Regions from separate parts of the Fictibacillus halophilus genome, predicted to be linked through region 2. Evidence: riboswitches for the same ligand, from Rfam matches in the RefSeq annotation. Region 2 holds a riboswitch; each other region holds the start of a gene.
What was found. A riboswitch is a leader RNA that binds a small molecule or an ion and turns the genes downstream of it on or off. The one in region 2 is predicted to bind cyclic di-GMP.
Positions count from the first base shown of each region.

Region 1: another riboswitch for cyclic di-GMP. It lies ahead of I5J82_RS14155 (glycoside hydrolase family 191 protein); the one in region 2 lies ahead of I5J82_RS04235 (GGDEF domain-containing protein).
Region 3: another riboswitch for cyclic di-GMP. It lies ahead of I5J82_RS15150 (hypothetical protein); the one in region 2 lies ahead of I5J82_RS04235 (GGDEF domain-containing protein).

Region 1 is NZ_JAEACF010000001.1:2,714,009-2,724,914, reverse strand. Features, by position in the region: gene I5J82_RS14170 (DUF2194 domain-containing protein) at 1-353, shown strand, start outside; gene pelF (GT4 family glycosyltransferase PelF) at 355-1,782, shown strand; gene pelG (exopolysaccharide Pel transporter PelG) at 1,770-3,221, shown strand; cyclic di-GMP riboswitch class I at 3,282-3,372, shown strand; gene I5J82_RS14155 (glycoside hydrolase family 191 protein) at 3,408-4,247, shown strand; partial or broken gene tnpA (IS200/IS605 family transposase) at 4,501-4,731, shown strand; gene I5J82_RS20680 (helix-turn-helix domain-containing protein) at 4,794-5,129, opposite strand; gene I5J82_RS14140 (hypothetical protein) at 5,446-5,613, shown strand; gene I5J82_RS14135 (putative glycolipid-binding domain-containing protein) at 5,985-6,299, opposite strand; partial or broken gene I5J82_RS20385 (carboxymuconolactone decarboxylase family protein) at 6,301-6,393, shown strand; gene I5J82_RS14130 (methyl-accepting chemotaxis protein) at 6,454-8,139, opposite strand; gene I5J82_RS20675 (GyrI-like domain-containing protein) at 8,536-8,700, shown strand; gene I5J82_RS14120 (methyl-accepting chemotaxis protein) at 8,908-10,374, shown strand.
Region 2 is NZ_JAEACF010000001.1:785,182-796,087, reverse strand. Features, by position in the region: gene addA (helicase-exonuclease AddAB subunit AddA) at 1-2,175, opposite strand, end outside; gene addB (helicase-exonuclease AddAB subunit AddB) at 2,172-5,675, opposite strand; gene I5J82_RS04240 (GGDEF domain-containing protein) at 5,920-6,993, opposite strand; gene I5J82_RS04235 (GGDEF domain-containing protein) at 7,063-8,013, opposite strand; cyclic di-GMP riboswitch class I at 8,212-8,300, opposite strand; gene I5J82_RS04230 (serine/threonine protein kinase) at 8,379-9,032, opposite strand; gene I5J82_RS04225 (YhjD family protein) at 9,140-9,499, opposite strand; gene I5J82_RS04220 (hypothetical protein) at 9,516-9,725, opposite strand; gene I5J82_RS04215 (STAS domain-containing protein) at 9,820-10,653, opposite strand; gene I5J82_RS20485 (N-acetylmuramoyl-L-alanine amidase) at 10,833-10,906, opposite strand, start outside.
Region 3 is NZ_JAEACF010000001.1:2,960,459-2,971,364, reverse strand. Features, by position in the region: gene I5J82_RS15180 (hypothetical protein) at 1-27, opposite strand, end outside; gene I5J82_RS15175 (hypothetical protein) at 327-1,181, shown strand; gene I5J82_RS15170 (hypothetical protein) at 1,306-1,479, opposite strand; gene I5J82_RS15165 (LCP family glycopolymer transferase) at 1,711-2,610, opposite strand; gene I5J82_RS15160 (S1C family serine protease) at 3,555-4,826, opposite strand; gene I5J82_RS15155 (hypothetical protein) at 4,974-5,231, opposite strand; gene I5J82_RS15150 (hypothetical protein) at 5,250-6,071, opposite strand; cyclic di-GMP riboswitch class I at 6,137-6,222, opposite strand; gene I5J82_RS15145 (hypothetical protein) at 6,376-6,552, shown strand; gene I5J82_RS15140 (FxLYD domain-containing protein) at 6,579-6,929, shown strand; gene I5J82_RS15135 (PD-(D/E)XK nuclease family protein) at 7,092-8,402, shown strand; gene I5J82_RS15130 (S-layer homology domain-containing protein) at 8,695-10,143, shown strand; gene I5J82_RS15125 (hypothetical protein) at 10,772-10,906, shown strand, end outside.

The DNA.
Region 1 (10,906 bases), 1.9 Mb from region 2:
ATAAAGGGTACAAATGGCCATACTTAAATGTTGAACTGGATCGTCATCTGAAGAAGATTTATGAAACCTATCCTTTTTTAAAAGGGGTAACAGCACAAGAAGCAAAGCAGTTATACACGGGTTATAGCCAATCTAAAATGAAGGTGAACTACCGAGAGAACCATATTCTTCTTTATGGTGAAAATTTAGTGTCACCGAGTGTTTTTCTAATCCGACTCAATGACAATGAAACATTGGAAACCGGTGCTTTTGATGGGTACAACGTTGCAAACATAAAGGGGATTAGAGGACTATATACGATTGAAACTTATAAAGGTAAAACGGTAGTCCCTATTAAAAGAGGTGAGGTATAAGGTGAAAATAGCAATCGTTGCCGAGGGTAGTTACCCCTTTGTTAGTGGAGGGGTTTCTTCGTGGATACATACTCTTATTACTAAAATGCCTGAGTTTGATTTCACCATTATCTCTATTATGCCAAGTGGATCCCGAACGACGAAAGAAGACTGGAGATACGAACTTCCTGTTAACGCAAAGTCAGTTAAAGTCTATAAGTTGGAAGTAGAAGAACAACGACCGATATGTCCCCGTTTAACGGATGAAAACAGAGAAGATCTACTTTCCTTCTTTATGTCCAAAGATACTTCCGGAAAAGCTATGCGTTTCATAGGTGATACAAGTATCATGGGCAATCCATCTGGATTTTTTAGAAGTCATGAATTCTGGGAAATTGTTCAGACCTGTTATAAAGAAGAAAAACTACAAAGTTCTTTTATTGATTATTTCTGGATGATTCGCAATAAATATGAGCCAATTCTTCATCTTCTTCAAAGCGAATTTGAGGAATATGACCTTTTGCATACAGCATCTACTGGGTATGCGGGAGTTTTGGGAGCTTATCTTTCAGCAAAACAAGAAATTCCTCTACTTGTTACTGAACATGGGATCTACTCTCGAGAACGAGAAGAGGAAATTTTAAAGTCAGATTGGATACCTATGATTTATAAAAGCAGATGGATTCAATTTTTTTATTTTCTAAGTCAACTCGCGTACCATCGTGCCGAACAGTTAATTACGCTTTTCCATAAGAATGCAAAGATTCAAGAGCGTTTGGGAGCACCGAAATCTAAGCAGCTCGTTATTGCAAACGGGGTGACTCTATCTGATTACTCATTAAAAAGGAAGCATTTTTCGGATGAAAATCCGATGCAGTTAGGGGCCATTGTAAGAGTAGTCCCGATAAAAGATATCATAACCATGATTTACGCCGCCGATATGTTACGAAAACGGAATATTCCTTTTCACTTACATATATTTGGCCCCTTAGATGAGGATAAAGAATATGTTAGCGAATGCGAAAACTTATTAAACGAACTAGGTTTAAAGCAATGTATTACATTTACAGGTAAAGTCAATGTGCAATCGAAGTTAATGGAAATGGATGTATTATTGTTAACAAGCATTTCAGAAGGGCAGCCTTTAGCCATTTTAGAAGGTTTAGCGGCTGGTATTCCATTTGTTAGTACAAATGTTGGAGATTGTGAAGAACTGATAACAGGTGGTGCCATCGATTTATTCGGACCAGCAGGTTTCATTGTTCCTCCGGTAAATCCTAGAAAAGTGGCAGAAAGTATAGAAAAGTATGTAGAAGAACCATCACTAATCGAACTTCATGGCAGAAACGGTTTCAATCGAGTCAAGCATCGATATCAGCTCAGTGAAGTCATTGAGAGATATCGTTCTCTTTATAAGGAAGTAGGTCACGAAAAACAATGGCAGGAATAGGCTTTCAACTTCATAAGATGTTTCAAGAAGATTACTTTTCAAGTAGAGCAAAGGCATATGGATTTACTATCCTATTAACTTCAGGACCTTGGTTGATCACCATTGTGATCCTCACTCTTTTGCAATGGGGGATGCAGCATTACGATATAGATCGTCGTACAAGAGAATTGTTTGTCGTGTCCATCTCCTACACGTTTATTTTTTCACAAGTGATCTATTTTTCCCTTCAACTCTTAGTTACGAGGTATATAGCAGATCTGTTCTATTCGGGAAAAATTGAAGATGTGGCTTCAACAAGTATAGGGTTGGCAAAAGTGACATGTGGTTTAGCACTATTGTTATGGCTACCCTTTGCTATGCTAAGCCCTATACCATTTTGGTACGACTGGATTGTCTTAATATTGTTTCTGATCATGAACCTCATTTGGGTACTGTTTTTATACAGCACGGCAACAAAAGAATATATGAATATTGTGTATGCCTTTTTCTTCGGAGGATCCTTAACAATCGTTGGCTTTTGGGTGTTACCCATCGGAGAGTTTGTCCGTTCTCTTCCCGTTATTAAAGGAGCGGCTGTTATGCTATTTGTTTTTACATTGGGGATGCTCGTAACACTTCTTTGGCTTCTTTATCATCTACTAACCAGCTTTCCAGACCGACCTATAGGTAACCAATGGGGATTTATCAAATATACCTACAAATACCCTGACTTACTTTTCACAGGTATCTTTTATAGTTTGGGACTTTGGGTAAGTAACTGGATAATTTGGTTTGGTGAAGGATCTGTGATTGTTCAAGAGACTTTCCGTTATCACCCTGATTATGACACAGCTCTTTTTTGGTCGTTTTTAACCATCATCCCTACGATGATGACATTTGTAATCTCGATTGAAACAAGGTTCTATAAAAAATATTGGACGTTTTATGGATTTATAAATGAAGGCGGCAATTTAGCTCAAATACAAGAGAGTAAGAAAATAATGATCAGAGTACTAAAAGAAGAAGTGATTCGCCTTATCAGAACGCAAGGGTTATTTACACTGCTTGTCCTTCTATTACTGCCGAGGTTTGTTACGTGGTTCGAATGGAAAGCGGACTTCTTTGATTTAATGCCGATTACATTAGTAGCGGTCTTTTCAATCAGTCTTGTATTAACACTTTCCCTTCTGCATCTATATTTTGATGACCGAAGAGGAGCGTATGTAACAACTTTCATATTCTTTATCGTAACCTCTATACTTACTCTTATGTTGCTGCCGCTCGGGTTTGATTGGTACGGAGTAGGAGTAGCTGTGGGAGCTGCGTGTTCTTTTACATACGGAGGACTTCGACTAATATCATATGTAGCAGAAGCTGATTTTTATATCTTTACAAAAAGAGATCCAAAACACTATCAGAATTCTTTAGAAAAAATTATTTCTAATTTTTCTAAAAATTAGACGGATAGCTATTGTTTTCTGAATTCAAAACCTATAAGATGGAAATAATTAATTTAATACTGTGGTGATGGGCAAACTTGGTGAAAGCCAAGGACGCAAAGATATGGGTCTTCGATTCTAAAAATAGGATAAAGATTGCCAGTCCGCGAAACCAACCCATCCCTCGTATAAATCGGGGGAATTTTTATGAAAAAGTGGTTATTAATCATGGCAATTTTTACTTTGGGATTTTTATCATTATCTCCTAAACACAGTTTTGCTCAAGAGGGACAAAGTACTTTGCAACAGGTTAAAAATTACAAAATTTATTACTCGGCACCAACAGATCGTATACTAAAGAAGTTAAAAGAATATGATTTAGTTGTGATTGAACCACAGTTATACAGTAAAGAGCAAGTTCAATATCTGCAAGAAAACGGTACGATCGTTCTTGGTTATATTAGCGTTATGGAAACACCAACGTGGAACGAACTAAGGTCTGAGCTTCTAGCTGAGCATGACTATTTTAAAAGAAATGGTGCTAAAGTTCATTATGAGCAATGGGATTCTTATCTGATGGATATTGCAAGTAATCACTATCACCAAGTTCTCATAGATGAAATGGAAAGACAAGTTTCTTCTAAAGGAATGGACGGCGTTTTTTTTGATACCGTTGGAAACATTGACAACGAACATTTGGAACAAAACGCAGTCATATATAAAAACCAACTAGATGGACTTCTTGCTTTCTTAGATAAAAGCCATCAAAATTTCCCGAATCTCTTAATGGTACAAAACTGGGGGATGGAGACCATTCAGCATACGCATAAATACATGGATGGTTTCATGTGGGAAGGTTTTGATTATAGTGAAGTTTCAAAAGATGAGTGGGCTCAAGTTCAGATTGAGAAGCTTAAAAAAATTCAACAATTGGGTAAAACTCAAGTCTTGACGGTTTCTACGAAAACAGAACATAAAAGTAAAAATTATGCGAAGAAATTTAACTTTTTGCATTACCATGATAAGAAGTCTTATGATGTATTTTAATTGAACAGGAAGCAAGGGGACGGTTCCCCTTGCTTCCTGTTCTTGTTATAAAATCGAAAACCCTAGGCTAGGCCTAGGGTTCCAAAAAGCTTACAGCGTGGCATTTAAAAAACTCTTCCGGGCGCTAAAATAAATTTGGTTCGCCAACCAATATTCCAGCATCGGAGGAGTTTTCATTGTCTAAAGACATCAATAGTTTAGCATACAAGAATGTAAGTATCATATCGTATTCGCACCAAAGTATAGAAGACAGGTGATATACAAGACATAGGAGAAATTTTACGGACACTGTGTGAAAGAAAAGGTGTAGAAATCATTGAAGCTACAGCATGTCGAGATCATGTACATATGTTAGTGAGCATACCCCAAACTAAGTGTATCTGCGTTTGTAGGCTACTTAAAAGGAAAAAGTAGTTTAATGATATTTGATCGGCACGCTAACCTGAAGTATCGATACGGGAACCGAAAATTTTGGTGTACCGGTTTTTATGTAGATACAGTGGGAAGAAACAAAAAAGTGATAGAAGAATACATTCGTAATCAAATTCAAGATGATGTAGTCGCAGAACAAATAAGTATGATGGAATACATTGATCCATTAATAGATAAAGAGGTAAAGAAAAACAGAGGAGGTAACCAGGAGGTCTTTGAGATCGGGCCGGTAGAAGTAGTGCCGGGCGAACCCTTCCGAAGCAACAGCGTACAGCCTACCACAGTTACAAAGTTTCGGTGAAACTGACTCAGGTTGTTGAATCCCACTTCATAACTGATGTCCCAAAGAGAGCGGTTGGTGTTGGTAAGTAGTTCTTTACTTCGCGCAATCCTCGTTCGTATCACATATTGATGAGGAGAAAGATTGGTATAGCACTTAAAGCTTCTCATAAAGTTATTTTAATGCTATGCATAGAAGTGCATTTAGATTTATAACATAAATTAATCGTAAGGATGAAATGGATTTTTTGTAAATATGTAGGTAATTGTTAAAAAATGTTTAAATTTAACATATAATTGAAATATACTTGTGAAGTATTTTTGAAAGTTACACTTTTAAATAGAAGAGGAGGTATTTTAATGAAAAATTTATTTTTTGAGGAAGTTAAGTTAGAGAACTAAATTCTAATGGGGCTAGTTTCTGGGCAGGTGTAACGATAGGAGAAGGCAAAATTGCTGCAGGTGCTGGTGTAGGAGCTGAATTAACATGAGTCTAAAAAACTTATTGCACCTTATTATTATTTTATCTTTTGTTACTTTAGGTACAAATGTTGCTATAAGAGTACAGAGTTTAATAATTATCGTACCAGTGGCAATATTATTAGTGTTAATGGCTGGCTATTTAGTTAGTATAGCTTTAAAAAGAACTCAATAAAAAACTTAAATATGAAAGGAGTAAATATTAATGAAAAATTAGAGGTTAAAGAAGTTAAAATTAAATCTTTAAATGGCTTCTTGATTCCTACTACAATTGGAGTAGCAGGATGGTTATTAACCTAGGATAACAAGAAAGGTTACCTGAACATACCGGTTATCTGGAGAGAAGTGTTTAACATTCATAGAGGTCTAGAGCTAGGAATCGATTGTTACCATGATTCTATCCTTGTCATCTATAAGACACTCATAAGAGAATTTAAACAGATCACATCTCTAATAAAGGATATCTTACCATCCCTTACGAGTTAAGGCAGAAGAAATTCACCTATAAAATCTTTCAGATCAAAATCGAACAAAAAGATGAAAGAATCATATTGGCTCCTGAATAAACAGTAACTCGCTTTCTACAGGAACAAAATTCAAGAATAGAGTAAATGAACAGAGCTTGTTGTGAAGTACAACAAACTCTTTTTTTCTATCTAAAATCTCCTTACGAATAGTTTCAGGGTATTCCAGAACAAATCCATTCTTATCGACAATAACGGGTAACTCAAATGTGGCACTTCTATAATGGAAGGTTCTTTTATTTTCTTGATGATGTTTCAGTGTATACATCTGTTTTACCTTCTTTTGCCGAAAGGTCTTTAGCGGAGATGTAAACCATGTCGAACAGTTTAGGTTCATCTTCACAGATGAAGAGATCAGTGAACTTTGTGCGTATATCACTTTTGCAACCGCTTCTCAATATTTTGGTGCGCTCATGAAACTACAGGCATAGTGAACATGAAAAAAAGAACTCGAGTGGTGTCTCGAGTTCTTCAACTTTTCTCTATCGATTCTAGATTTTAAACTTACCGATCAATTGTTGAAGTTCATTTGCTACAACAGTCAGAGACACAGCGGCACCCTTTACTTCTTCCATCGAGGCAAGTTGTTCTTGTGATGCGGCTGCAATCTCAGTCGTGTTATTTGAAGTGATACTCGCAGCGTGTTCAATTCCGCTCACGGCGTCGTGAACATTCTCAAACCCTGAACTTAACTCTTCGGTGGTAGCGGCGATCTCTTGAATCTGAGATGACACTTGGTCGATATATCGTGTGATCTCTGAAATTTCGGTTGCTGCCGTCTGAGACATTTCGATACCAGATGTGACATCTGTTTTCACATGACTTATCGTTTCTACCGTGTGTGAAGTATCTGTAAAAATCTTCTCAACAACCTTTCGGATCTGATTCGCAGACTGATTGGACCTTTCTGCTAGAATTCTTACCTCATCTGCTACAACCGCAAACCCTCTACCGTGTTCTCCTGCTCGAGCAGCTTCGATTGCTGCGTTTAAGGCAAGTAGGTTTGTCTGTTCAGCGATCTCGTTGATCAGTGTGGTGATGGTGTTGATCTGTCCAATTTCTTTTTGGAGACTATCAAATCCCACTCTTGTTATCTCCACAGACTCTTGGATCGTAGTCATCTGATCCATAACATGGTTTACACATCTTTCTCCACTTTCAGCTTTATCTTTCATTGATACGGCGATATCAGCCACTTTTGAAGAGTTTTCTGTAATTGTTTGTATGGCTGTTAAAGACTCACTCACTGACTGAAGGCTGGTCGTTGACATAGACGATTGATCAGCCGCACTGGTCGCGATCGATTGCATGGAACTTGAGATGAGTTCGGAAGTGACTTTTGTCTCTTCAGCACTCGCAGAGAACTGTTCTGATGAGCTCGCTACCTGAAGAGAGGACTCCCTAACCTGACTAAAAAGTGTACGAAGTGTCGACATGAAACGATTAAACGATACACCGAGTTCACCAAACTCGTCTTTGTTCTTGATATTGATGATCTTCGTCAGATCTCCTTCACCCTCAGCTATTTCTTTCATCTGTTGATTGATGAGTTTCAACGGTCTTAATATAGAAAATAAAAGCATAACAGAAAGAATGATACCTATTATAGACGCTACAGCTGTTATGCTCAAAATCATGATTTCATTCACTTTAGCACTCTGTTGAATATCTTTCTTTAATAGTTCTATATCTTTATTTAATGAATCCACCATTTTGTTGACTGCAGGATCAAGAACTTCTTTTCTTATTCTACGCTCTTCACCAAAATGAAGATCTTTCGCTAGTTGTGGATTCTTTTGTAGAGTGGTTACCACTTTTCTGTTCGTTTCTTTATACAACAATAGAGCTTTAGAGATTCGATTTATCTTTTCTGATTCCTCTTTTGCCGGGTTGAGTGTATTTAAGTATTGAAAGTTTTTTTCAATTTCTTCAGCTTTTTTACTCATGCCTTCAGCAAATTCCGTATCGTTTGTAATCAACAATCCTCTTTCATCGTTTGAAATCCCAGCAAGACGGTACTGCACGTTCTTGATGGTTTTCTGTATCTCCATCATGTTTTTTAACTTGTTACTCTTGTCAGTAAAAGAATTTAAGACTACCGCTGAATAGATACCCACGGTACAGATAAAAAATACGAGCAAACTGATAATGATGGGAAGTTTCCATTTGATTTTCATGATTCAACATCCTTCTGTTTAAATTGATTCTGCATAGAATATATCGGCAGAGACGATTTAACTTTCACTGTGATTCAGTAGTGAGCAAGAAAGGTTAAGAATTCAAGAATCCATCCCGCTATGATGAAGTTTACATACAAAAAGGAGGGATCAAGGATGAGATTTCAAGAAGATGTAAAAAAAGCATTTGTAATAGTCGGGTACAGTTCGGTAGGAAAATGAGATGGTGAGTTGGTCTATCCAATACCAAGTTTATGGAAGCAGGCTCAATCATTTATTGGTCAAGAGGGGTTAGAGAATATAGTAGGGGTTTGCTTATCAACTAGAAGTAACCAATACTTCTACACCTGTGGGATCGAAATCGATAATGTGGACTTTCGTAAAGTGAAGTAAGTTATGATCCTCCATACGTTTCCAGAGAATAAGTATGTGGTGTTTACTTACAGAGGACAGGCTAAGAATATCCCCACTACCTACGGAGAGATCTGGAGGGTATTCGATAGGAACGGATATAGAATTAAAGCAGTCAACTTCTTCATAACATTTTTCCTTTATATGTAGGGTTGATAGAGGATTCTACCATTACTTGCTAGATAAAAATAACATAAACGTTTATGAGAATCTTCTCTCTTTCTGTGAGTGGTATATATATTGTTCGATAAGCGTAAAGTTGAAAATATTTTAAAGTGGCTTTTATTTTCTATAAATTTTCCTTCATCTCCGTCGATATAAAATCGCATGCACATTATAGTGGAAGAGGGAAAGATTATGAGTTCAGTAGAGCAACTCAAGTTAAGTGATATCAAGAAAAAGAACATCTTGTTATTTGTTACGTTTACGATCTCCATCCTTGCGGCGGCGGGGAAAACAATCGTTTACGAAGATTACAGTCGTACTGTCTTTTATGGGTCAGAGATTCTTGCGTTCGCGGCGCTATTTGTTTCAATCACCTTTATTTTTAAACGCTATCATCTGTTTCCTCTGTCGAGCATTCTGTTGATCTATGGGTTCAGCATGTCTTCGATCTTTATATTAGGAGCTACGGTAGAGATCATCCCAGTATTATTCGTCTTATTACTGGTCTCTGCTATGCATTTTAAACTCATCGTTTTCTTGATCGGGTTTTCACTAGGATTGACTTCACTCTTCATTACGAGAGCACTGACAGATCTAACAAAAGAAGATCAGCAGTTGATGGCTACTTCTATGATCGCGTTTGTATTGATGAGCATCATCCTATTTGTCATCATTCGTTTGGTTCACAGACAGTATGAGCAATTAGAAGGTTTTATGTTGGCTGCAGAAGAAGATGCGAAGAAACAACAGGTACAAAAAGATTTCTTGGAAATGAGCGTGAAAACTATCATCGGTAACTTAGGGAGAGTGAACGAACAGGTTCAGAGTAGCCTCGCTTCACAAGAAGAGATGACGGTGGCGATCAATGAGGTATCGGCGGGTAGCCTTTCACAATCCGAACAGATCGGTGATATATCCGGAAACGCTCAGCATACCCTTCAAGCGATGGAACAGTTGTACACGGTCTCTTCAGGATTAAAAGAAGAATCAATGAACGCTTCGGTTGTAGTGGATGAAGGACAAGACAAGATGAACCACATGAACCAAGAGTTACAGAGTCTAAACGATATCATCATTCAGTTGAACGAGACGTTCAAAGAACTCACACACACGATTCAAGAGACGAACAGTTTAACGGGTACGATCAAAGAGATCACAGATCAAACGAACCTGCTAGCTCTTAATGCTTCAATTGAAGCAGCACGGGCAGGAGAGGCCGGAAGAGGTTTTGCGGTCGTTGCAGATGAAATCCGTAAACTCGCAGAGATGAGCAGTAAGACAACCGATAAGATCAACCATAACTTAGACCGATTGAATCAGAACAACACGAAGGCGCTTGAAGGAATGGATATGAGTGTAACGTTCCTTAAACAAGGACAACGTTCTTCCTTAGAAGTTACGGAAGCTTTCACAGATACAAGAGATGTATTTGAAAAGATGAACCATCATGTTCATACTCTTCTGACCGTAGCAGAAGGTGTAAGAAATCAAACAATTGGGGTTGAAGGGTCGACGAGTGAGCTTGCAGCGGTAATCGAGCAGTCAACCGCGACTCTAGAAGAGATGGCTGCAACGGTAGAAACACTAACCATGGATAACCGGTCGATTGCACAATTAATGGAAGAAACGACAAGACAATCGGAAGACATCATTAAGTAATGTTAGAAGCTTGTAGATTATACGGGTCCACAAGCTTTTATTTCGTTCTCCCCTTCTTTTTCTCCGATGAGTAAAGGGATGCTTTCCACTAACCACTTTCAAGCAAACTTTGTAAACTTTTATATAGCCAAAACTTACACAAACTTCATGTCCCTTGACTCCTCTCCTCTTTTCGTGATGACTCTGTCCTTCTAATCAAAGAAGGGAGAGCTCGAAATGAAATGGAGAATCTATGAAGTAAAGGTAAAAGATTATCAACACCTAAGTGACGAAGTGTTACTTCAACGAAGCTAGCGCAAGGTAGAACTCCCCAGATAACGAATATCGTTATTGAAGATAGATACCGCAAGGATTTTTCGGAGTCCTTCTTTTTTAATTAAATCAGGAGGGAAAACTATGACAATTTTTATACGAGAAATATTTAATTATCGAACGATATTCCGATATATAGTTTAGAAAAATTGTAATGAGGTGGTTATATTGAAACGTAAAGACATGGTTCGGAAAGTGGATAGACGAATATATGAAACTC
Region 2 (10,906 bases):
GATCAGATCAGAAAGAGATCCTTGGCGTGCTTGATGACGCCATTTTTCTAGCTGGTCTAAAAACTTAGATACCTTACTCTGAATACCAGGGTTATCTCCTTCTGCCCGATACAGTTCTACGGCACCCAAATAATTATCTTGTTTTTGTTTCAATCTGATCACTGCAAGTTCTTCACCTGTCATTCCTACAAGTGGCGAACGAAGAACAGCGGCAAGTGGTATGTCTTGCAGTGGGTTATCGATCACTTTTAACAGTGACATCATGACATGAATCTCAGTCGCATCAAAATAACCAGTTGAGAGTTCAGCATACGCTGGTATTCCTTGCTGTTTGAACTCTTCTAATATGACCGGTGCCCATACGGAGGTTGCACGGAACAACATGACAATGTCTTTGTATTTTGCAGGACGCAACTTTTTTGTATGCTTATCAAGAACGAGATGAGGAGAATTCCCCGTTGTTCCAACGATCTGTTTTATTTTTTCAGCTATAACTCTTGCCTCTAACTGGACGGTTTCAAGCTCTGACTTTTCTACTTCTCCATTTTCAAGCCCTTCTTCATCTGTTACAGGCTGACTTTTATTAATCAAAAGAAGTTCTGGTTCATTTCCCTCTTGGTCAGGATAATAAGTGGCACCGAGCTTTAGTTCAGCATCATCGTTGTACTCAATTTCTCCTACTGTTTCGTTCATAATCTGTCTGAACAAATAGTTTGTTGCTTGAAGTATTCCGTTTCGACTTCTAAAGTTTTTGGCAAGGTCAATTCGCAAGCCCTTGCCACCTTCTTTCGTAAACTGCTTGTATTTGGATAAGAATAGAAGTGGTTCTGCTAGTCTGAATCGGTAGATGGATTGCTTTACATCACCTACCATGAACATGTTTCCTGCTTCCCCATCCTTTGATACTAAGCGTACAATGGATTCTTGAACAAAGTTCGTATCTTGATACTCGTCGACTAATACCTCTACAAATCTTCCGCGGTATTCTAGAGCCGCTTCTGATGGGACGGGAGCATCCATCGTAGACCCTTCCCCTTTTAATACTTGAAGGCAATAGTGCTCAAGATCACCAAAATCAACAAGAGACTTTTCCTGCTTTGCTTCCAAATAACGTTCCCCAAACTTTTTCACTAAGGAAGAAAGTTCTTTAACGACAGGAGCCATCTCTTCGATATGAACGATATACGAATCTGGATGTCTTTCAAAATATTCTTCTTTTAATGCGCTCGTCCGTTTTTTGATGCTATCTCTCATCGCTTTTACTTTATTCTTTAGTTCTTCATCTACATCTTTCCCACGGATTGCTTTTAATTTAGGAGGATCATAAGATTGAAATTCCTCATAAAGCTCATTCCAACTACTTTTTGCATGAAGTAATCGTTCGATGAAAACAAGATCCTCTTGCAGTGTTTCTGCATATGCGAGTGGCCCGCCTGATAGCTGACTAAGTTCTATCGCTCTTAGCGCCAACGAACGTAGCCCTTCTATTTGGAGCGATATATCGAACAGAAGCTCCTTCGTCCAAGGAAGGTCGTCTATGGAAGTCGCCTGGACCTGATACGTTTCCGCCATCTGATCTAGCCATCCGCTCGGATCAGGGTGACTACGAGCAAAATCATAAAGCGATAAGATCAGTTTTTGCAGTTCGATATCATTTCGGTCCGAACTATAAGCATCGACCACTTGGTAGAAAATATAGTCTTCTCCCTTGCTATACTCTTCTTCAAATAAATCTTCAATCACTTCTTGGCGAATAAGTTCGGCTTCTGTTTCTTCAGCTACACGAAAGCCAGGATCGAGATCCGTTTCATAATAGTGTTTACGAAGCACCTCAATACAAAAAGAATGAAGAGTAGAGATCGATGCTTTATTTAACAAGTTAAGCTGTCTTCTTAAGTGTAGAGATGAAGGATTTAAAGACAGCTCTTTATCGATTGCTTCTCCTATCCTTTTTCTCATTTCAGCAGCAGCAGCGTTAGTGAAAGTTACAATAAGCAACCGGTCTACGTCAGCAACCTTTTCACGTATCATCGTGATGATTCGTTCGACAAGGACAGCCGTTTTACCTGATCCAGCTGCTGCAGCGACGAGAACGTTTTCTCCTCTGGCCTGAATCGCCTGCCACTGTTCATCCGTCCATGTTGCACCCTCTGGTTTTGGGATTAAAGTTTTCAATTCACATTTCCTCCTTCCTCATGCATTTTCTCTAGAATGACGTCATCTTTTTCTGAACGAAGTTGACGGTATTGGTTCTCTTCAAGTGTTTGATCAAATTGGCAAACAGGTTTATACGAACAGAACGTACAAGGTGTTTTTTTCTTCATCTCATAAGGAGAGATATCGATCACCCCGTTTGTAATCCCTTCTCCACTGTTCACTGCCATCTTTCGAGCATGTTTTCGCATCGTGTCAAAATGCTCTCTTGAGGCCACGGAAGAATGTGACTTATGAAATCCTTTTTGAGTTAGGGCGACAGGAATGATAGAAGAACGCTTTTCCATAGTACTGTCCATAAGGTGAACGGCTTCCTCTTCAGCAAGAACTAAACCTTTCATCTTAAACTTCTTTAACACTTCTTTTTCGATTTCTTCCACACTAAGCAGTTTCTTTTGATTTAAAAGCGGGTTGTGTACATGAAAATACAAAACGCCTGCTGGAACGGACTCTTCACCCAGCCAGCTTTCTGAATGTGTGACCGCCACATCTAGATAGGTCAGCATCTGCAGAGCAATGCCATGATATAACTCAGCTAAGTTGAGACCTGTCGAGCTGGATTTATAATCAATCACGCGCATAAGAAGTCCTTTTGAACTTTTTGCCGTATCAACACGATCGATACGCCCTATAACTTCCATAGTCGTTCCATTGGGCAATTTATACGTTAATGGTGGCAATGTTGCACCAGAAGCAAATGCTAATTCAAGACCTGCTGGAGTGAAACCGCTCGCCTTCGCGTGCTGACTTAATATGTGTGAAGCTTTTCCCACGACTTCTTTTAGCTTCTTCTTGATGTAAAGATGTCTGTTCGAACTTAACAAGATCTCATGCTGAAGCTGTGGTGCTAAGAGTTCAACAATGTCTCCTGCCAAACGATAACAGTCTCCTTTTGAAAGGTCACTCCAAGCTACGCTTCTTTGTTGAAGCGAGTCATTCATCTGTTTTAACGCAGCATGAAAAAGCTGTCCGATATCGGGCGCTTCAAGCTTGTACATTTGCCGTTCTTTTAGCTTTAGCCCATACGACATGAACTGAGAAAATGGACATGACTGAAAAAGCTCCATCCTCGAGATGCTCGTTAAAATCTTATCGCCATAAAGATCTCTTGATACCGATGAATTGAGAGGTGCTTCTCGATTAAAATAGAAGAGAGAAGAAAGAGCTCGCTTCGCATAGAAATCATACTCTTTGTCTTCAATCACCCAATTGTATACATCCCACCAAACAGAAGAAATCGGATAACCCTTTTTCCATTCTCTGAGTTGCGCACTTAAAAAAGAGATACTTTTTATTGGATGCTGCACGAAATCCATATCATTTTGTGCAGTGGGTTCGTTTTGATATAGTTCTTCCTTTAAATCTGGGAAAAGGTCATGCAATCGCTGTATGACCATAGAAGGCTGCATCGTTTTCCCTTCCTCGTCTGCTAGGGCATACGACACAAACAGATGGTCACTAGCATTCGTTAATGCCAGATAGATCATAAACTGCTCATCAAGCAGCTTTCTGCGTGCAGTCGGTGCAAGCACCACACCGTTTCGATCAAGAGCTTCTCTTTCATCTTCTGAAAGCAATCCATCATCTTTTGGTTTTAACGGAATGATTCCATCATTTACGCCGAGAACAAAATTTACTTTTACATCCGTAAAACGAGACCTTTCCATTGTTCCTACTAAAACCTGATCTAGTGAAGGAGGAACAAGAGCAAACTTAAGGCTCTCGAGCCCTGTTTCAAGCATCTGCATCCACGTTTCTTTCGAAAGTTCTTCCTCACCAGTCAACTCTACCATCTCATCGAGAAGACCTAACACCGCATTCCAAACTTGACCATGTTCAGATGCCGCTCGTAGTTTGCCTGCTGATTCCGCATGAATTCTCAAGCGTTCAAGTTTCATCGGTACATTTAGATCTTCAAGATACTGATAAAGACTTTTGCAATATTGAATGATACTTTTGCTGTTTGACAGGTTTTTAGATAAACGACTCAATGGGGATACAATCATATCCCGCATATCGTTGATCAGCTGTTCTTTTTCATCATCACGGGTGGTCTTTCCAAAATCTTCTGCTTCGAACCCTCTGAATCTTTTATATTTCCAAGGTTTTGAATCTGTCCACCTTCTGCCTTGAATACCAAGTGCTAATACATAGTTTTCAAGTTCATCCATACAACGTCTCATCTCAGAAGTCGTTTTTCTTATCTCGTCCAGCGGATAGAGCATATCTGTTTTAACGGCTCGAAAAACAGCTTCATAGCGCCAATTCTTTAAAACAATATCTAATGACGAACGTATAAGCTCAATCAGTGGATGGTGAAGCATAGATTTTTTTTGATCTAGAAAAACAGGTATCTCATAATCTGTAAATACCGTTTCAATTAGTGTTTGATAACTACCTGTATTTCGTACTGTTACAGCGATATCACGATATCTATAACCTTGATCGCGAACGAGTTCTGCAATTTTCCTTGCTGCTCCCTCCACTTCTGATCGAACATTTACAGCTGCAGCTACTTGTACCCCTTCATGTTTGGTAGACGGTATAGCCGGTCTTCGATCATACTGCTCTTCAATATGAGCGATTGCCCTTGAATTAAACTTTGGTTTCTCATGAAGATAAATCGGTTCTTCCACAAATACACCGAGTTCTTTTGCCTGCGCTGTTAATGACTGAACAGTCTTTTTTGTCATATAAAACAAATCTAGCTCATGAGGCTCTGACTCCGAAGTAAAAGTTTCATCGGTCGTAAGGGCAATGGTTACTTTTTTGGCGTGAGCCAGTAATCCCGCCGTAACTTCTAGTTCTTGTGGAGTAAAAGAATGAAATCCATCTATGTAAATTTCACTTTCCTTAATGCTCTCGGATAAGGGAAGCTTTGCTTGAAGCAAACGTAAATAATCTTCTGAATCAACATACTTCCCAATCAGCGCCTCATCCAAGGCACTTGAAATGACACTCAGATCGGATAATTTATCCTGAAGCACTTTTTTATTATTTTCTTTTTGACCAAGCGAAAGCAGTGTTTCAGCATTCCACGAAAGATCTTCTGCACTAACACAATATCGTTTAAGCTCTGTGGTCATTAACTCAAGCAATTCGTAAAAACCACTTTGTTCAGAGGCTTTTCGAAAGATTTTAAGATCTTCTTTTTTTTGTTCGACGATTTTTCGCAGCATCATTCTTATTCCGGTAGAAGTGATATGCATTCTTGTCAAACCACCGGTCTCACCAAGAATACGCCAAGCAAGCCTTGAGAAACTAAATACTTGCGTACGCATCATTCCGGATAGATTAGGTGTTGATGCTAGCTTATACTCTGATTGAAAAGTCATCTGATCTGGTACAAGATAGATGATCGGATTTCCTGAAGGACGGTCTGTAAGTTCTCTTTGAATCTCCTTAAATACAGAGTGGGACTTTCCGCTGCCGGATCGTCCCAAAATAAATTGCAAACTCATTATGTTCATCCCCTGTTCCGCACTTGAATTCTAACTCTATTATCTCATAATCTACTAGGACATCAAAGGCTCCCACCTTTAAAAAGAATCACTTTCTCCTGGTAGTTATAGGATAGTTCTGTAAACGTATCAAACCGGTTTAATGCAAAAAACAAGATTACACGATAACGAGGAATCGCCCTAAACGAAATCAACTACTTTTTAAAATAGACAGCTAGCTTTACAAAACAAAAAAGGAAAACCGCTACAACGTTAGCTGATTTTCCTCCACTCTGACAGTATCCAGTTTACATGTATTTCTCCCTGCTGCCTTTGCTTCGTATAGCAGCATATCAGCTCTTTGGATAATCTGCGAAGGTTTTTCACCTTCTACATAATTCGCAATGCCATAACTAAGTGTAACAGGCAACGCCTTTTCATCTGACGTGTACGGAAAGTTTTCTAAATGACAATTGATTGTTTCTACTGTATTTTTCACTTCTGCTAAGCATGTCGTATGGAGAATCCAGGCAAACTCTTCTCCTCCATATCGATAAGTTTCTCCTTCTTTTAGAGAAATGAAGCGTTTAAATGTAGCTCCAACAAGCTTAAGCACTTCATCACCGATTAAATGACCATGCTGATCGTTAAACCATTTAAAACGATCAATATCACATAACACAAGTGTAAAAGGCTTATTCTGTTTTGTCTTTTCCAAGACGTCTTCTTGAAATTTTCGATGATTCAGCAAACCTGTTAAATAGTCTTGTTCCGATTGAAGCTGATACATAGTCTTCTCAAAATAATATTGTCTTTCTTTAGAAGCAATCACACCTCCGTAAAAAGCAATTAACCATAAGAAGATACTTTTCATCAAAAATTCAAAGGAAGAAAGTGTGTTCATATATCCGCTATCTCTTATGAAAAAGTAGCAGAGGATGGCAAAACTCGCTGTTCCTACTATGAAGGCACCCCTTAACCTCCAATACAGAGCGGCATGAATAACGATTAAATAACCTACAGAAACAAACGGGCTGTCAGCTCCACCTGAAAGCTGCATCAACCAGGCGTAAGCGAGACAATCAAAAACAATGCCACCCCTGGTAAAGACACGGTAGTACAAAGACGTCTCAGGCAATCTATGCAATACGATTTGTGTGGATGTCATATATATGATCCCTATTATAAAGAGAATCGGAAAAGTATCCGTTTCATATTTGAGCACGCTTGAAATAGGTTGATAATAAAAAACAGGTATACAAAGTACTAAAAAGAACCACCGTAATAAAGACGATATGGTTTCAGAACGGTGTTCGGTAATCGTAAATGAATCTTTCATGCAGTCATCTTCCTTTGCATTATACGATCTGCGAAAAAACATTGCAGAAAGGCCCTTATTTCACATTGATTAAATGAGTGATTTATTTTCACTCCTAGCTCTTTTGTTCGTGTACATCCGCTCATCAGCCAGCTGTAGATAATAATCGATATTCTCGCAAGCATCTGCAAGTAGTTCTATTGCACCGTATGCTAATGAGATGGAATCATTCCAAACGATAAGTTGACTCTCTAGCTTTTCAATTAAGATGTACGCTTCATTTTCAGTGATTCCTGGTAATAGAAAAACAAATTCATCTCCACCAAATCTAAATCCAGAGAACAATTTTAACCGCTTGGAAAGTTCTGCGATCTGCTGAAGAATTTCATCACCTGCGTGATGTCCTAGCTCATCATTGATTAATTTAAAATTATTAATATCGAACATGACAAGTGTAAGAGGAAGTTTTAGTTTGTGCGCTTTTGTGAGCTCTTTTTCTAAACAATCATAAAAGTAACGGCGATTATACAGATTTGTTAGTGGATCGCGAATGCTAATCTCTTTAAGATCTTTAAATTGTTGAGAGGAGAAACCGCTTAGAAATCCTGTTACAGCTCTGTGAGAAATCCGATTCCAACGATCTAACATGAACAGTTGTATCACTAACGGCTCGTTTATCGTTGCTTTTTTTACTTCAAATAAAACAGATTCACTAATACTCGTTGTAAAACACGCTAATGCTTGATGAGGAATTCGTTGATGTCTTAAAAAATGAATACCTGAACGAAATGCTTTTTGTTCTCCATGTTTTAAAAAAGACTCAAATCGTTCTTCTTCTAAAAAGACAGCATGCACGATTCCGCGTAAAAATTTCTCTAGTATCTTTTCATATTGCTCAACAAAACCGTTTAAAAACGTATGAAAGTCTTCATTATTTCTTAGATGCTCTTTGTGTGTATGTATCATAGCTGGAATAGACTTCATAAATCCTGGCAACAAGTTTTTTTTGAGTGCGCGTAAGTCTAGTTGGAAGTTTTCCATTCTACAACCCCTCAAATTCCTCAAAAATTACATACAAAAAGCCATCACCTAATAAAGGGAATGGCTTCTATTTATGTTTTAGATACTTTAAACCTCTATGACCGCTTGATTATTAAAGTGTGATAAGTCCTTCTAACTACACACTTTAAAATTAAAGCTTCATAGAAACGCTTGTGTCTAAACATGAGTCCGTTTCCCTTTGGCAACCGGCTGCCATTGCATGTTCACCATACTTTAGGCCCATAGCTTTGCGTCCCAGCTTTTCAACTGGTTTGCCCTTAATAACAAAGGTTTCTATTGATTTATAGTTATTATATCCTACTTAGGTAATTTGTGCCAACGATTTTAATGATTCATTAGACCTATTATTTATGACCTTTACTTTTGGATATTTTTAACTTTCTGTAGTACCTATACCCTATCCTTACTCCGTTCAAAACAAAATACGGAATCTTTATGGGAAAGTGATAAAGAGTTTTCTTGTAAATGGTGAAATAAGCCCTTCGTAAATCCTTCCATTTTCTGCAAGTTTCATATCGACTAAAATCAGAAACATCCACAATAATTCCTCTATTATTGGATATCATCACATTTTTCCCATGCACATCATTAGGAAACAATCCCTTGTCTCTCGCATGCCTTACTGCTTCGTCAATGTCATAAATCACATTTTCATGGATCTTTACTCCTTTATGCACGCAGTCGTAAAGAGTCATTCCTTCAATACGTTTTAAGATTAAAAACCGTTGTTCCGAATAATAGCAAACAGAAAATCCTGGGTGTGTGCCTAGTCGATCATAAACCTTTTTTTCCTCTAATAATTCGTGCTCATCCCTGCCATAAATCTTAACTACATAATCTGGATGATCGGGATGTGAAAAAACCGCTGCATAATTCCCACAGCCTAGCATCTGCCAAGGGTGTGGAGTATTAACGGGACATACCGGATCAAAAGGGCTCTGACTTTCAATCATAATCTCCTTGTTCAATTTTCTGGCTAGCTGGATAAAGTGTTCCATAACGTTCCTCAATTCAAATTCTAATCCTATTATCATTATCTTATGTTCCTGCAATACGTTCATTGTATACAGTTGTTATAAAAAATGAAACTTGCACGCTTTATCCATTATTCTATGGTCACTTGTAGATAATAAAGCATAAGAGTTTCTGCTTTATTTTTTAGATGGATGTTTGGAAACCTCATAATCTCACGGTAACCCCTAATAAAGATTTCATATTCTGTAATATCTTCCTCACGCCGTGCATCCATTACTTTAATTCTTCGTTTTCTCAATTCGATTCTTACATCAAATAGATCCTTGCTGATTTGATTCATAATTTGCTCTACTAATGCAACGTATGGCTGTCTCAATTTAAATGGAGAGCCGTTAATAATCTGCAGATCTCGATTAAACACTGTAAGTAAAATCGGATACATCACAAATTTTTCAATAAGCGAACGCTCTTCTTCGCTTCCATATTGCACGACAATCCCTCCAATCTCAAGAAGACAAAAAACGTGAATGTACGGATAATATGTTTCTTATGTGAAAACTTCGAATCTGCTTTCTGGCTGAACAGTATCCTTTAATGGTTTGACCGTCAAAAGAGTATGGAATTACAACCCGATGTGAAATATCACCTTTTTGTGAGAGGTAGATCATTTCTATTCCAACTCGTTCTTCTATGCATCTCATTAATAAGTTAGTCATGAAGCAACCTCCTTTTTTATATTATATGCGAACAAACGTTCTTTTTATACTAGAAAAAAATACCTGCCTTAATAAAAAGGCAAGTATTTTTATTTTATTTATTCTTTTGAGGTCGTATCCCCATCGCTTCAAGCTCCTGATACAAGTTTCCAGCAATAGAAAATCCGTCGAAACTGATTCCTAGCGATACGACTGTTTGTGCGAGCTCAGGTCTCATCCCGCTCAAGGTTACATTAACACCTAAAAGCTTAAGAGAATTGATAACTTTAAATAAATTATGAGCTACCATCGTATCAATCACTGCTACACCAGATAGATCGATAAATAGATGTTCGATTTGTAATTCCATGCATTTTTGAAGGGACGTTTCCATAATCAACTTTGACCGATGCGTATCAATCGTACCTACGAGTGGAAGAACTGCAACTGCTCTTGTCAATCTTACAACAGGTACAGAGAGCTCTTCAATCGCTTCTCGAGCCAATCCAAGTACACGATTATTATTTTCAACGTATGCGACACTAAAAGCATGTACCGTTTCATCCAATAATGGGTCGATGATCGATGCAGCTTTCAGAACTGTTTCAACGGTGAATTTCTCGTTGTTCATTTCGTTACGAATGAAATTCCATAGTACCATTCTATAGTACCTAGTACTGCTTAAGGCTTTATCTAATGGAACTTCGTGTTGAACAGCAAGCTCACCATTCTTTCTTCCCCAGCTAATAAATTGCTCTTCAGATGTTCTCATGTCTTCATAAAGAGCTTGTCCAAAGAATGAAAATAGTTCTCCCCGTAATTTCAGCACAAACTCCGTAAGATCTGCTGGTTGCTCACCACGTGATAAGCGCACCTCATCAATTTTCTTTGATAGATCATATTTATGTTCAATGATCTTTTTCCCTAATTCCCTCAATTGTTGCTCCATGTTCTACTGTTTCCCCCTATGTACACAGAAAATATGGCATACCTCCTCCTTGTTTACCATTAATTTGTATACTTAAAACCTATTCTCACAAAAATTGGTCTTTTCACCGCCTGCCCCGAGGCAAGCGAGCAACCTGGAATAGAATCCAACTACTTTCAAGGCTGTTTTCGCTATTATTCTTAAGAATAATCGATATGAACAGCAAATCCTGCAGCTTTAGCTTTTCGAGAAAGATTTTCGGCATTTTTTCTTG
Region 3 (10,906 bases), 2.2 Mb from region 2:
GAAAACACCGTATTTAATATTATTCATAAAGTTAAGATGATCCTTAAATCGCCTAGGTAAGTTTCTATATTTGATAGAACTGTCTATTTTCAATGTTATTCCTTCTTTCCTCCAGTTAAACACTTCTACAATAAACTACATTATTTCATTTATTCTTTTAAAATTCAATAATTTACCATTTTAGAAACAGCATCAAATCTCGTTTATTAGCAAATAACTCTTCTTTAACAGTTCACTAGAAATAAAAAATATGTAATTTGTAGAATGCAGTGGTAAAATTAACCTGTTAAATATTGTATGAATCTAAATTGTGAGGGAAGAGTACAATGGCTGGTAACATATCATGTAATACAAACTTTCTATTCAAAAAAAATTCAGTTGGTGTTCAATTAACAGTATTGATAAAGGATGTAAGTAAGAGGAGACAAAAATTAGTATCGGGTATGAGTCTGCATAAAAAGAGTAGGGATAATATTAGATATGCTCTATCCATTAAGCTATCTAAACAACTATTAGAACTATTGGATAGAAAGAATAAATTAACTCTTCCTAACATTAGTGTTAAAAATAGAAATAACACTTTAGAAATTCGATTTGATTACAGCAGCCCAATGAATCAACTATTGAAGCATGAAGAAGATTTATTGTTTATTTATCAAAGTGATAAATCTGGGCTTAAGTTTAAGTTCATAGGAGAATTGTATCCAGCATTGTTTAATATTTATAAAAGCCCCAAAGTGCAAACAAAAACTAAAAAACAAACATTACCTAAAGCATCTAAAGCTACCACACAACAAAATTCTTCTTCATCCTCTGTTATCCAAGAGAAAAGCAAGTATTCTAATATAAGTTCCAAAGTTAAAACATATTTTGACCCTAGTGTAATAGAAAAGAAACAGATCCAACCTAAAAAGAAAGTTCATGCTCTTCAAGAGAAAGAAAGTCAAGCCAAGTTAGATCAATCCAATATAGAAACACAACGGAAAAGGATCGAACAGGGCATAAGAGATAAAAAAGGAATCTACTTATCGAGAAGCAGGTGGAGAAATTGCGAGAACTGCCTTAGCTTACAAAAATACAACAAATGCAGTGTTTTTAAAATAGAGGTCGAAAATCATAATTGTTGTAACCGTTTTTATCCGATAACCGTTACGTTAGGCGGTGGTTTTTCTCCAAGATAGTAGTTTTACTTAAATAAGGAACAGCTTTATCTATTTAATCTTATACATAAACCAACGAACCGCAACGATTATCTGGGTTTTGTATAGAAAAAAAGAACCAGTTAATATCCACTGGTTCTCCTACTTACTTCCACTTCTTCATCTTCTCTTTCAACACATCACGTACTTCTTCAGCTTTCATGCGATCGATGCCTTCGAACTGGCCGTTTACAATTTCCTCAAATGTTTTTAGATCATTTTTAGACACGATGGATGGGCGTTGAGAGGGCTCAACCATTAATACAGAAATTGTAGACAAAGACGTTTCCCCCTCGGTATATCCTACTATATTAATGGTATCATATTCCTGTAAAATTGGTGATGGGTGTGAATTTGGATGTTTTGTCGAAATGTTCCGAAAAATATTGTTTTACTAGGAAAATATCTATTTATCACACAAACCATTTAATAATATACAATTTTCATCATAATATTACATTAAAAAAGTATAGCAAAAAACCAGGCCTTTACAAGACCTGGTTCAATTTTCCTATTGTTCCAAATATTCTTTTAAAAGGTTCTGTACACGTTCTTTTTCAGTAGAATCTACAATACCGTAATACGTGCCACCAATCATCTCACCTGAGCTCTTAATTTCAGTAGATTGGATGTTATGACGTGCACCTTTATAGTTCTTCTGAATGTCTTTCATTTCTTGGAACGTCATGTTCGTCTTTACATTCTCTCCTAAAATATCGAGGATGTTATCATATTTTGTGATAGAAGAAACACGTGCACCTTTATCAATGATAGAAGTAATGACTTGACGCTGACGGTCGTTACGGCCAAGATCTCCCTTAGGATCTTCGTATCTCATGCGTGAGTATGCTAAGGCTTTCTTTCCATCTAGTTCTTGTGTGCCAGCTGGGAATGAATACCCATCATATTCAAACGCAAGAGAATTATTAACTTCAACCCCACCGACCGCATCCACGATATCTTGAAACGATTCCATGTTCACTTTTAAATAATAGTCAATGGATGTGTCTAGGAAGTTCTCTACGGTATCCATAGCCATCTGTGTACCACCAAACGCATATGCGTGGTTAATCTTATCTTCTCTATCTTTACCTACAATCTTGGTGCGCGTGTCACGAGGAATGCTAAACATTAACATCTTCTGATTTTTGGGGTCGACGCAAATGACGATCATCGTGTCAGAACGTCCGCTATCTCCTTCGCGTTCGTCTACACCTAATAATAAGATAGAAATTGGTTTCAGTGCTCCCTGATCACCTGTAACGATAGGCTTTGGTTTTTCTGTTTCTACTTTTTCATGCATCTGGTTAACTGCGTCTTTGGCAGAATCATATAAGTAGTAAGCATATCCTCCAATGCTGACAGCTAAGCCGACGAGAAGAATAGCTAGAATCTTTAGGGATTTCTTCATTAATAGAATCTCTTCTTTCCATATAAAATGAATTTTACTACATGGAGTATACCATGAGCCTCCCCATGTTTAAATATCTTAAATTATTTAGTAATTTAAAAAAATTAGTACTTGATTCTCACTTTACTTTGAATTATAACCCATTAAGTAATTTAATAAATTGCACTCTATTGCCATACATATTGTTGAGATGAAGTATATTGTGCTTAGTTTATTTTGAATAATCCCTACTTTATAGAAAAAATTTTTCCACTTCTTTTACATACAAGATGCACCTATAATACAGTTATCTTAATCAATTATGGGAGATAAGAGATTGTCAAATAAACAATTTGAGGATTTTTCAGAGTTAGATAATTTGCTATAAAAGCAACTGGTCGAGGAATTAAATTCTTAGTTAAAAAAAGAGATTCAAAGACAATCTCAAATTATTATTGTGGCAAATCCCTTTCTGATAAAAAGGATCTTATAATACTTTCTAGAATTTTAGGAAAATCTTATGATGAGATTGTGGTATTCAAAGGGGATATAGAAGGTTACCAAAGATTAGATAAACAGGTCAAGAACAGAAAGCAAGTTATTTAATCCTTTTTCAAAGGGATATGCTAATATACGTAATTTAGAAGAAGCAGGATTTTGTTTACTATACTTATCTTCAAGATCTGAGCAGGATATTCGCAATAGAATGATGGATGAGTTGCTTTCTGGTAAGGGGATTCATAGTCCCTATATGCAACATATTTATGAATTTTACATTTGGAGTAAGTTATCAGATGAGCAGAAGCTGAATGTAAAGCACAATTTTCATATTGGCGAGGTGAAGGAGAATAGAGAATTTCAATAAGTTCATGGATGAACTTAATAAATAATGAGTAGAAGTAATCAATAGAAAGTGTCACTTAAAAAACCACACTCTATAAAAAATAGAGTGTGGCTTTTCCTTTTTAACGTGACTCTCCACTTAACAACTTAAGCACGTCATCTTCCATCCCTACAACATAACTAAGCTCATATTGTGTGGTTTGTTCAACATCATCCACGTATTCTTGAGCTTCCAATGTTAAATCTACTTGGAATGTCCCATCTCCTTTATCGTAAACATAAGGATTAATAATCGTTGTGCTTGAAGTTTGGGCATAGCCTGCTGCAAACTCCTCTAATGATGGAGAAGATAATTTCCAGTTTCCCCCGATCATGTCGTAAGCTAATTCATATTGACCTGCGTTCACATAGTCATAATATTGATAGACAACAGTCAGTGCATCATCAGGAATGTATTCGTAGTATTCTGTCTCACCTTCATAAGGTTCGGTATAAGATTTATACTCATCATATGTTTCTTCTTCTTCTTCATACTCTTTGTAATCCTCATAATCCTCATAATCCTCAGCTAAATCTCCATCATACTCTGGTACCTCATACTCATACTCTTCTTCGTAGTCTGAGAGATTCATAGGATGGTTAGACCAACTTTTTAAAGTAGATAGCACGGTATAAATCGGTATGCTGAAGCCAATATGTTCCGTTGTATGTTTTACAGAGTTAATACCTATCACAGATCCATCTGCACCACTAACGATTGGACCGCCGCTATTTCCTGGTGATATCGGTGCTGTGATCTGGTACAAGTTATCATATTGAAAAGCATCTACTTCAAAGGAGCGGTCCAAACCGCTAATAATTCCAACCGTAACGGTATTTTGCAGACCAAGTGGACTTCCCATCGCAACAACGTCATCACCAAGCTCTGCTTTTTCTTGTTTTATTTTTAGCGGAGTGCTATTTGCCAATTCAGGTACACGAACAAGAGCAATATCCGTCTCATCACTTCTGCCAATCACTTTCCCTTGATAAGTTTGCTGATCACTTGTCCTGATTGTCACATCAACTTCGTAATCCACCACATGAGCGTTTGTCACAATATCGCCTCTTTTGTTATATAGGAAACCTGAACCTAGTGATCCAGAGGAAGTCTCAATCTGAACGACTTTATTTTGTGTACTTTTAATAATCTTTTTCAAGCTGCTTTTTTCAGGAATCGTTGCAGGAACTTTAACAGGCACTTTTACTTCTTTTGTTACAATTTCTGTTTTTACTTCAGGAGTTGATCCTTTATCTTGCTTTGATTGTTCAAGTGTATACATAAAGTAGGCAAGCGACATACCTAATATAAGGACAATAGTTACGAGCAAAGAGGGGATAAGAGCTTTTTTCATAGTTTGAATGTTCACCTCGATTTATACTTTTCGTTGTTATATCGGTTTAAATTATTCGTTTATTAATGTTGTGACGACTTCAATTGCTAGATGAAGTGCCTTAAAAAAAAAACCCCAATTCATGCAAGATGAATTGAGGAGTTCAAATCAATAAGGAGAAACCATTAAGGCTGCAAATAGGGTTAGTATACCTATAAGAACAAAGACATAGAAAATAGAGGAAATAATAACTAAAAGCCACCCTAAACCTTTACGCCCCGTTTTGATAAGGAAAATCCCCAATGTAATTAAGCCAAAGAAGAATCCTAGAATCGCCCAAAGCCAGGGATTCTTGTTGTATTTCGGTGCATTAATCGCTAAATAGATCGTAATGATAATTGAAATTAAAAATCCTAAAAATTCCATGGTTATATGTTGCCCCTTTTATTTGTCTAAGTTGTTTGAAAGAATGCCATCAGGGTTTGATCTGAAGTATCCTCCGCCTTGTTCTTCAGTAAGGTTAGTAGAAGTATCGCCGTCCCCATCAACCCAGATTTGTTCGCCGTTCTCTAATATTCTCCAATGCGGTTCAACGTGATGTACATTAGAAGTGGAAGCAACAGATTCATCATGATTTGGTAGTGTAGTTTCAGAACCTGAACGGAAATAGCCTCCGCCTTCGTCTGCTGAAAGGTTATTTGTCGTATCTCCATCACCATCAACCCAAATCTGTCTGCCATCTTCTAACGTTCTCCAGTGTGGATCAACATGCTGAACATCACTATCATTAGTTGGAGTTTCTGGCAATTCACTTGCTGCCACTGCATCTGAACCATCTACCATATCAACGACACCAACGGCAAGTGTAACAACAGCAGCTGTCTTTACAAGCCCTTTAGCACCATCTTTTAATAAGGTGGTATCATTCTCTAAAATTCCTTTTACAAGAGTCCCACCATTTTCAGCAACGGTTACGATTGTTCTTCCCACACCCTTAGCTGTAGTCCCGACTGCTTTTCCAATATCGGAAAAACCATCATCGATCTTAGAATTGTCTTGTTGTATAATCCCAGAAGCTACATCTACTAGACCACTGGCAGCTTGTCCTGCTAATTCACCAGCTTGTACAGACGCATGATAAACGCCATCACCAATCTCTTGGATGAATTTATTATTTGTGGCTTCCCCGATAATTTTTACAGTGCCACCAACTACTCCGCCGGCCACTTGTCCAGCCACTTTTCCCAATCCCTTTAAGAATCCCATCTTTCTCCCCCTACATAATAAAAAACCTACTAAAAAAGCCGTAGGTTCTTAAAAAATATTTCACCTTTGGCAACCCGGTTATCATAGTACTTAAGACCTTAGACCCGTGGCTTTTCGTCCTTATTTTTTAATAAGTTTACCTTTATCTGGATTTTAATCATACTTTTATACTACCATATTTGGTAAAATATACAATATAGAAATGAAGAGCGTTTATGAAGAGGGAATAAAGATTTGGAATCTACTAATTTTAAACAAGAGGAAAGATAGTCTTAATGCAGTTGTAAATCAATGGATGGGCATCATGCTGTTACTTTCCATACCCGTAGTTAATGTTGTTTTATTATTTGTTTGTGCATTCGGCGGTGGTGAATATCCTAATCGCATTTTAAAGAACTTTTCTCGTGTTATTTTAAAATTAAGTGCGATTCTAATTGGACTTACACTTGCTATTCTTATGGAATCACCTCTGCAATTATGAGTCCAAGCACAGTCGGTACTAACTTAATGGATATTCCTTCACCTACTAATACTAATGCGGAATCAAAGATTTCATTTGATAAAATTGTTTACCAAAACGATTATGGACTGACAACCGTTTCTGGAGAAACTACAAATCATGATAATAAATCACATTCGTATTCATTTATCGTTACCTTTTATAATCAAAATCGAAATATCGTCGGGACAGCAAATGGGGTAGTTAATAATATTGAGCCAGGCCAGACCAAAACATTTGAAGCTATTAGTCAAGATAATATGGAAAACGTGACTAACTATAGAGTGAATAGCAATGGGACCGCTTTAATAAGGGATTGTCTATTTGTTGAAGTGGCTAATTGGGTTAACCATTGGTGAAATAGCGATAGTAGCGGGTGTAGAAAGTTATCTGTTATTCCATTAAAAGTCTTGTGGGATTGAAGGGCGCTCAAAACGCTAGTAAATCTGTGTTTAAATCCACATATTGTTTGCTTATTATTAAACTTTCAAACGTCTATAGAGCAAAGGAGGAGATTTTTTATGAATACAAAATTAAGTTGTCCAAAATGTAGTGCAGAGTTAATAGAGGATGCTTGGGAAAACCTGCAAGAAACAGGAGATGGCGGTCTTGTGATTGATGCTTATTCTGCCTATGTTTGTCAAAACAAATGTGGTTTTGTGAAGAGAACAGAAGACTTTCCTAGAGTGATTGCCCAACAAAGCGATAATCGGCTCCTTTTGTTATATCCTAATGATCAAGCACGCATATTAGATGTTCGAAATTTAATTCTTTGGCCACAAATGCATGTAGAATCTTTACTCAGGCGAGGATATTGGGAGGATTATAAAGGGAATCATGACATCCAGATGTTACTTGAAGATGCACGTGACAGCCAAGCGGCTCTTGTTGAGACGCCTAATCTATTTCAGTTCGCGACAAGCGAGTTATCTCAAGATGCATTTTTGTGTTGGTTGTTAGCTTGGAGCAAACAGATCTATCGTTCAGTAGATAAAGCGCTTCACGAGGCAGCGGTTCATTTTGTTTCTGAGATCTTTAATCTACAACATTATGCAGTACCTATAATTCATAAAATTGAGATTAAACGTCAGTTTAAATCTCTTGATATCTTAGTAATCATTAACGATACATATGCTATTTTAATTGAAGATAAAACATTTACAAAAGATCATTCTAATCAGCTGCTGCGCTATCGTGAAGTGGTCCAAAAAGAAATGGGGGAACTTATCCAACTCCCCGTGTACTACAAAATAGCCGACCAAAGTCATTATCGTTCAATAGAGAAAGCGGGTTATATGCCTTTCAAGCGAATTAAGATGCTTGAGGTGTTGAAAAGAGGTAAAGACAAGGGCGTACAAAATGCTATTTTCCTTGATTACTATAAACATTTACAAAAAATTGATGATTGTATTCAGGCCTTTCAGACAGAGCTTGTGTGTGAGTGGGATAGCTTTGCATGGCAAGGATTCTTTCAAGAGCTTCAAAAAGGTATCAACGGAGACTGGGGTTACGTATCAAACCCTACAGGAGGCTTTTGGGGATTTTGGTGGAAGCCAGCAAACGACAGTAACTATTATATCCAGTTGGAAGAGGAACGGCTTTGTGTAAAAATATCGGTTGCAGATGATATTGAGAATGTAAGGGATTACCGCCACAAAATTATGAACGACGTTTTGTTGGAATCTGAAAAACATAATCTTTTATTGAAAAAGCCATCTAGATTACGACTTGGAAGAACTATGACGATTGCTGAGCGGCAGCATTATATCCAAACAAAGTCTGATGGGACTGTAGATGTAAAGAGGACCATACTAGAACTACAAAAGTACTAGAAAATGCAAGACTTTCAGAAAAGAAAGTTGGATAAAATGGTCTCTTCTTCAAAATGTTAAAAACACCTATGTCAATTGACTTAGGTGTTTTGTTATTTAATATAGCAAAGATATTTTTTCAGTATGTTTGTTGAGTGGAAGTGTCCCAACGTGTTTTGTACTATGAAGTTAAATTATAAGCATGGTTACAATCATAAATAATTTGTCGAATGAAACATATTTCAAATATGTAACAATTTTAGTATAATTTTGATGTTATTAAACTATTAGTCAATGAAAAGGGGTTAAAGTATTGAAATCTTTAATTAAGATAGTGGCATTGTTTTCTGTTTTATCAGCGCTATTCTTCAATCCGTCTACAACTAACGCTCACAACGGTGCACGTGATGAGTTGGGTGGACACTTTAGAACAGCAGATTGTGTATACATGCTTCATGAACCAACTGCATTAGCTAAATCAGCTGAGAACATGGATGAATTAAAGGCGTTAATCACAACATACAACAGCAACGCGACATGCGTTAAAGAATTAAACGGAGGCATGAACTTTGAAGTAGATCTAGAAGGTTATGTGCTTCCATCAGAGAAGTTACCTTTTAATGACATCAAAGGTCACTGGGCGCAAGATGACATTTTACTGCTAAACGAACTGGGATTAGTTAGCGGTTTTCAAGATGGATCTTACGGAGTAAACAAGAAAATCAGCCGCGCTGAAGTAGCTGCAATCATGGCACGTCACATGGAACTTCCAAATGCTACACCAAATTTTAAAGATGTATCGAAAAACTTCTGGGCAGCGAATCAGATTGGTGCCGTTGCAGAAGCAAACGTGATGAATGGTTTTGTTGATAACACATTTAAGCCTACTAAGATTATTACTAGAGCGGAGATTGCTTCTCTTTTAGTAAGAGCATACGAGCTAGAAGGAACGGCAACTGAAAACTTTAAAGATGTGCCTAAGAACCACTGGGCTTATGAACCAATTAGTACTCTCGTAGAATATGGATTAGTAAGTGGGTTTAGTGACCATACGTTCAGACCAGAAAATCAATTAACACGCGCAGAATTTGCAGCATTTTTGGCTAGAGTGATAAGAGCAGGTGACATGGACCCTGAGCCAGAATTAAGTTCAATCGTAGGATTGGTCGTTGACGAAGACGGAAATCCAATTGAAGATGCTAACGTCGTTCTTGCGACTGAAGACGTCTATACTACTGAAAGTACAAGTGTAGACGGAACTTTTAATTTCACAGCACAAGCAGACAGATACACACTTACAGTTGTTAAGGAAGGCTATGAAACGTTTGCGGATAACGAACTTGTTGTAGATGAAGATACTGTTGTTGAACTGGAAATCATGTTAGCCCCAACTGATGGAGTTGGATACGATTTTCTAGAAGTGAATAAGCCATACGTATCTTCAGACAATGGATTGACCGTTCAAGTTACGAGCCTAGCTAAGGTGAGTAAAACGAATTACATGGAATATCAACTGAACTACACAGAAACAAACAATACAAAAGAGACGGTTGACCAAGGCGCGTTCAAGCTATTCTTTACAGATGGTACTGCAGATCCACAGTACGGCATCTTTACAGAGATCGCCCCAGGTGAAACTTATACAGGCAGCCACGTCTTTCAAGCACCACTCACTAAGTCACCACTTGCATTAGAGTATGGAGCAGATGTGTTGAATAACGGAAAGCCTTCAGATGATACGTTGAAGTGGGATTTTAAATAAGAAAAAAGATAGAATTAAAAATGCATTGAAAGCATCTCTATTTATGGGATGCCTTTTTTGTTACAACCAACATCGTAATATAGTAGTATATATAGGGAATTCCTCGTTAAAACTGACTAATAATATTTTTATTAAAAGTCAGGAGAAGATAAGATGGAAGAGAGTAATTTCTTTAAGGGTTTGATTTGGGGCGTGTTGTTCAGCATTCCGTTGTGGATGGCTTTCTTTGGATGGATTCATTTAATTCAACGAATGAATTGATATAGAAATTGGGAGATCTTTTACAGGCGATCCCGAAACTTTTCACCTCAATCACCGTATAAACATATATAGAAGCTTTACACCTAAAACAATGAGGTTGGTTATTATGACACGTAAAAAGAAAGTAGCAAAGGTCTTCTTTTGGGGAATCCTGTTATCCCTTCCCTTATGGCTGCTTTTCGTATTAATACTTGTTACTGTACGAATTATATATTAAATAATGATTTGGATTTAGAGCGTCATATGTGCATTTACCTATTCAAGGAAATGCACTTTTTTTATTGAAAACACACTTTATGTTTAAACAAATGTTTAAATAGGAGAGTAGAGGGATATTCAATAATTACGACTAGAGAGGAGAATATCTATGTTCTTTAAGCACAACGATAAGATTCAGCAGAGTAATGTTAACATCGCGTGCTGGTACACTTTCACCGTATGGGCAGTGCTGCTACTAATCAATTCGTTCTATGAGTTCTTCATGGATAAAGAGTTTATTGAA